One region of the Paenibacillus pabuli genome, then DNA from elsewhere that is predicted to be linked to it. Evidence: riboswitches for the same ligand, from Rfam matches in the RefSeq annotation. Region 1 holds a riboswitch; the other holds the start of a gene.

Region 1 (3,123 bases):
AAGCCAGCATCACGGAGTCGGGATACAAAGTTGGAATTGCGTAATGCCCGATGATCCTTCAGAAGACGGGAACCGGAAGTCAGAATTTCCCCTTCTAGCGACTGCGAGATGTCTTTGAGGAGTAATGGCACGCCTGCAAAAGGCTGTTCGCCTGGACGAACGTAGCCAGCTTCCTCGCGTGCACGTGTTTCATATGTACGAATGACCGCATTAAGCTGAGGGTTAACTTCTTCCATACGTGCGTATGCCGCTTCCAGCAATTCAACGGGGGAAACTTCCCGCGCCCGAACCAGTTCAGCCAGACCTATGGCATCATAGGACGTATATGAAAATGAAGACATGACGATCGTTCCTCTCCGAAAATATGAAATAGAATAAGTACCTTTCATATGTCATCGTACCACTGGAATTATAAAAAGACAAAAGGCACTGCAGATCCAGATGGATGTGTCAGTGCCTTAACAAGTATAAGTAGGATCTTATTTACTCGGCCCGAAGCTTAGGAGCTGCGTCTGAAGCTGTGGTAGATCGTTCCTGCTGTTTGGAGATGGCGAACAATGCAATCCAGATCAGAACGAATCCAATCAACTGTTCCCAAGTGATAAGCGTCCGGAACGCAATCCAGTTCACAAGCACACCAGCCATTGGGAAGCTCAGCTCAGCCAGTGTGGCCACAGAGGCTTTCGTGGAAGAGAGGCCTTTATAGTATAACAACAGACTCAGCAAACCAGGCAAAAGCGCCTGCCCCAAAATGTTGAGCCCAACAGCCGCCTGTTCTCCTGCACCGGATGGCAAGGTCCAAGCTGCACCTTCGTTCCAGGTCATGAGAATCAAAAGCGGAAGAGCAACGACGAAGCGGAGCGAGGTGACCGTCTCATAACGGGTTTGCCCCAGCATCAGTCGTCCCATTACCGTAGAGCCACCCCATAAGGCAGCAGCGCCAAGTGACAACAGGCTGCCCGCATGAATCCAGTTGTTCCAGTTTCCAAGCGGAAGTGTGAATCCAAATGTAAGCAGATAGGTTCCGATGAGAGCAACAATAAATAACCAGCCGAAACGGCGCGGTAGTGTTTCCTTTAATAAGAACTTAGCCAAAACAATCGCGAAGATGGGCTGCATTTTTTGCAGCAACAAGACGGTATTGGGATCATTATGTGTCAGTGCCAGCGTGAATAGGACCGTTGCCAGTGCTGAGCCGCCCCATGAGATAAAGATAACAGCGATCCAGTGACGGGCTCGCAGATTTTTCAGGTCGGCGCGGAATTTCCATAAGACAGGTATAGCTATTAAGCTCACGATGATATGTTCCACCAGTACAATTTGAGTGGAGGTCATCGTTTGCAGCAAAATAATGCGGAACAATGGATCTACGCCCCAAAGGGCTGCACCGAGAACAACGAGCCAAAATCCGGTATTGCTTCGTTCCTTGCGATAAACGGTTGATGCATGCTGTGTCTTTTCCATATTCAGGACTCCTTCGTCAGAACACGGAATCTTCAGTTGGCAAAATCGACAAAAGCCCCCGTTTTGGCATACACCAAATAAACGGGGGCTCATCCATGAACATATCGTCAGGTAAGAAACCTTCCCAATAAGCGGTATGTCATGTGTTGATCTTCTCTCATCCGGACTGTACCGTCGGCCTTGGAGTCACACCAAGTCAGTCGCTGTTACCCTAAGCAGTCAACAGCGAGTCGCGGGCTGGTTCCAGAAGGAACATCACCGCCGGTTGGGAATTGCACCCTACCCCGAAGATCCTATTCAATTTATAGGTTATTGTACAAGTTGTAACTTTAATAAGTTCATCTTATTCCTGTAAGCGCTAGCAGTTCAAGCAATTTTTTTAGAAAATGATATTCCAGCTTCCTTGCTGCCTGCGCAGAAGCACAATCTGGCCGGCGTGATAAGCATCGTGAAGCACCCAGCGGGCGAGTTCGTGTCCCCACTTTTCCGCTGTGTCCATATATGAAGCTTCCAGATCCGATGGCTGTAAAGAGGCTATTTTTTCACGAAGCCCTGCAGCCACTGTATTGAGTTCTTGCACAAGATGATTCCATCCATCGTAGTTCTTCGGCTCCCCAGGGTCGCCAAAAGTGGAAACATTGCTTTCAGCTGGAGGTTGAGAAGGTGTAGTCCCTTCAAGCCGACTTAACAAACGATTGTTGTAATAATACATATGGTTGACCATCTGCCAGATGCTTAATCCACCGGACGGAGGAACCCAGGCCGCCTGTTCGGCTGTCAGTCCTTCAATCGCTTTTGACAAAGGGACGATCCAATCAATCTGATCCCAGGTACTATCTTTCTGAATGAGCAATAGATCTGTTGCCGTGGTATTCATTAATATACCTCCCTGAATACATGGTAACTAGCTAAAGTTGTTCAAAGTAGTTACAATTAATGTAACACAATTACTGATTTTTGTAACCATCATTTTTATATATAGATAGTTACACTTTTCGGAGGTACGAATGGACAGACTTTGGACGGATTTTGTAAACAGTGATTACCACGATTGGCGCGGGGGAGAGCGGTCAGAGGATCGATTAGCGAAGCCTGAGTGGCAGCAACGCTTTCTGGAAAGGTGGAGCCTGCAGGCTGCCATACCTGCTTCAATGGAGGAAGAGAACTCGATGAGAATACTTAGAAATGAATTACATGCTTTGGCAACCGAGCTATCTCATGGAGCATTATTAACAGATGAGAACCGAAAATGGCTTAACGCTATCATGGAGAAAGGCCGCGGGTATCGAGAACTGACTTTTGTTGAGCAGAAGCTGGAAGTGGAGTGGATTTCAGTCGGCACAGAGTGGCAGCAGATTATGGCAGAGGTCGCAGCTGATTTTGCAATAACACTTGCAGAAGGAGAGGCAGCGAGAATTCGAATCTGTGACAATACGGACTGCCGCTGGATCTTCTATGATGATACACGAAGTCGTACTCAGAAATATTGTGATGACAAAATGTGCGGAAATCTGATGAAGGTAAGACGGTTTCGGGCCAAGCGAAAAGCAGAGCGAAAAAAGTGACCTTACCGTACAGGATGTAATGTCATTCCTTAAAACAAGAGAGAAAGCCGCATCTATGGATGTGGCTCTTTGTCGCGGTATAACGTTTAATCCC
Region 2 (3,123 bases), on a different contig from region 1:
AGCGGCGACATGTTGATCTGGGATCTGGACCTACCTAAAGTTCAGAGCGGTGATCTGCTTGCTGTTGCCTGCACGGGTGCGTACAACTACTCCATGGCAAGCAACTATAACCGAATTCGCCGTCCGGCAGTCGTGTTTGTCAAAGACGGCCAAGGTGATGTTGTTGTACGTCGTGAAACGTATCAGGACATCATTCAGAATGACCTCGTGCCTGAGCGTATCGCTAAACAGCCTGTAACCCGTTAATGGGAAGGCATACCAAAAGAATGGAGAAGACAAAAAGGAACCTTCCTTTTTGTCTTCTTTTTGCATCTGGGCCCTACATTTTTCGAAAAAACTTGCTGATTATTTTGCGGTTGGACTCATTTCGGTGTACACTAAGAAAAGTGCTATAGAGCTTGGCCCAGGGTCATGCAGGATGGCACCATTAACGATGGTCAATACGAAAGGAGTCATTTACATATGGCGAAACAAGCGAAAATCAAAATGGCAAACGGCGGAGAAGTTCTGATCGACCTGTTCGATCAAGAAGCTCCAAACACAGTGGCAAACTTTGAGAAACTGGCTAACTCCGGTTTCTACAACGGTCTTGTATTCCACCGCGTAATTCCAGGCTTCGTAGCACAAGGCGGATGCCCTAACGGATCTGGTGCAGGTGGCCCAGGCTACACAATCAACTGTGAAATCAACCCGAACAAACATGAGCGTGGAACACTCGCAATGGCACACGCAGGCCGTAACACAGGCGGAAGCCAGTTCTACATCTGCTACCAGCCACAGCCGCATCTGGATGGACAACATACCGTATTTGGTAAAGTAACCAAAGGTATGGAGTTCGTAGATGCTTTCGAAGGTCGCGACAAAATGGAAACAGTTGAAGTCGTTGAAGTTTAATTGTTATCCTAATCAATAAAAAAGGCCGTTTCGTTTATAAAACGAAGCGGTTTTTTTGTATGGTTTTGCTTATTAAAAGTTAGTATGTGACAAAAAGGAACAAAAAACAATTGATTTTTTGACGTTAAAGTGCTAACATCCAATTAATAACGAAAGCGATCCTTCAGGGCAGGGTGCAATTCCCTACCGGCGGTGATGCATCTGTGAGGGTATCTATCCAGCACTTTTGCAAAGTCCGTGACCTGTCTGCCTGTGGCAGATGGCTGATCTGGTGCAATTCCAGAACCGACAGTATAGTCTGGATGGGAGAAGGAGAGGATGCAGTCCCAATCGGACTGCATTCCGCAGATGCGTTGCTGCACAGTATTAGGCGAGGTTTATTTCTGTGCAGGGAATGTCGGTTATCCGGCAGTTTCCATACATATGCCACATCATAGAAGCTCTTTACCTGTCATTGTGTTCATTAGGTATGTGTTTGCTTTCACTTGCCTGAAATGGAATTATGGGGGAGTGCTGTTGGCAAACGTATCAATGACATTCTGCTGGTGACACATGTCTCTCATCATCCCCGCCCGAACGATTGTTCGGGTGGGGATTTTTTATTTTGGATATGGTATAACCGCCTCTCTGCTCGAAGGGAGGCCTATAACTTAAGATTCTAACCGTGGGGTGACCGGACTTGGAAATGATCAATGATGAATTTTATATGGGGCTTGCGTTAGATATGGCAGAACGTGCACAGGGACAAACGGGGATTAACCCTGTCGTCGGATGTGTTGTAGTAAAAGAAGGCCGGGTCGTAGGTCTGGGAAGTCACCTCAAGCGGGGGACAGGCCATGCCGAGGTGCACGCATTGAATATGGCAGGCAGCGATGCCGAAGGCAGCACAGTCTATGTTACGCTGGAGCCTTGCAGCCACTACGGCAAAACGCCGCCATGCAGCGAACGGTTGATTCACGAGAAAGTGAAGCGCGTTGTGGTGTGTTGTGAGGATCCGAATCCGCAGGTATCCGGCAGAGGAATCACCATGCTGCGTCAACAAGGGATTGAAGTGGAAGTTGGCATATTGCGCGATCGCGGAAGACGTATGAATGAAAAATTCATTAAGTACATTACCACCGGTTTGCCGTTTGTCACCTTAAAAACGGCGTCCACGCTGGATGGCAAAATTGCGACTCGCAGCGGAGACAGCAAATGGATCTCCAACGAGCCTGCGCGCGAAATCGTACATGCACTCCGCCATCGTCATCAGGGCATTATGGTCGGCGTAGATACGGTTATCGCAGACAATCCGGAGCTGACGACCCGTCTTCAAGTGGAAGGGATCAGCCCTGTGCGAATTGTTGTAGATTCGAAGCTGCGTCTCCCTGTAGGATCCAAAATGGTCAAGGACGGGCTTGCACCAACATGGGTGCTTACGACCGATGAGGCGAGCCCTGAGGCCGCCGAGCGTCTGGAAGCCTACGGTGTGGAAATTATACGCTGTGGACCTGGACCTCGTGTGGATTTGCTGAGTGCACTTAGCAAGCTGGGGGAACGAGAAATGGGCTCCATCCTGCTTGAAGGCGGAGGCACGTTGAATGGAGCTATGCTAGAAGCCAAATTGGTCGATCGGCTGTTGATGTTTATTGCCCCGAAAATTGTGGGCGGGTATGACACACCGGGAAGTTTCCGATTTGAAGGTGTTGAGCGTATGAGTCAGGCCATTCAATTGAATCAGCTGGAAATCGAGCAAGTTGGGGATAATATCAGTATCGGCGGAATCCCTGTCTGGCCTGAATAACGGAGCGAAGGTGCAAGGCAAGATATAAACCTAAGGAGGCGGCGGCATGTTTACCGGTTTGGTGGAAGAAGTCGGTCAAATTCGGCGTATCGGTCGAAAAGGCGAAGCATTGGTCCTGAACATCGGAGCTTCCGCCATCATGGATGATTTGAAGATTGGTGACAGCGTATCTGTAAACGGAGTATGTCTTACGGCAACGACGCTGGAAAGCGGAGGATTTACCGCAGACGTCATGCCTGAAACCTACCGTCATACCAATCTGAGTCAGCTGCAATCAGGCAGCCAAGTGAACCTGGAACGGGCCATGCAGTCGGGTGGACGTTTTGGCGGACATATTGTGCAAGGACATGTGGATGGCACGGGAGTTATTGGCAGTATCACACGTGATCAGAATGCGGTTGTTTTTGAAATTAAACCGGACGACCACGAACTGTTCAAATATTTGA

The links. A riboswitch is a leader RNA that binds a small molecule or an ion and turns the genes downstream of it on or off. The one in region 1 is predicted to bind FMN.
Region 2: another riboswitch for FMN. It lies ahead of ribD (bifunctional diaminohydroxyphosphoribosylaminopyrimidine deaminase/5-amino-6-(5-phosphoribosylamino)uracil reductase RibD); the one in region 1 lies ahead of ABGV42_RS06225 (DMT family transporter).

What each region holds. Positions count from the first base shown of each region.
Region 1 is NZ_JBDOIO010000003.1:911,090-914,212, reverse strand. It holds gene ABGV42_RS06230 (amidase) at 1-341, opposite strand, end outside; gene ABGV42_RS06225 (DMT family transporter) at 484-1,464, opposite strand; FMN riboswitch at 1,610-1,760, opposite strand; gene ABGV42_RS06220 (DinB family protein) at 1,844-2,341, opposite strand; gene ABGV42_RS06215 (CGNR zinc finger domain-containing protein) at 2,472-3,029, shown strand.
Region 2 is NZ_JBDOIO010000004.1:1,365,135-1,368,257, forward strand. It holds gene lysA (diaminopimelate decarboxylase) at 1-246, shown strand, start outside; gene ABGV42_RS25785 (peptidylprolyl isomerase) at 463-894, shown strand; FMN riboswitch at 1,050-1,212, shown strand; gene ribD (bifunctional diaminohydroxyphosphoribosylaminopyrimidine deaminase/5-amino-6-(5-phosphoribosylamino)uracil reductase RibD) at 1,574-2,677, shown strand; gene ribE (riboflavin synthase) at 2,724-3,123, shown strand, end outside.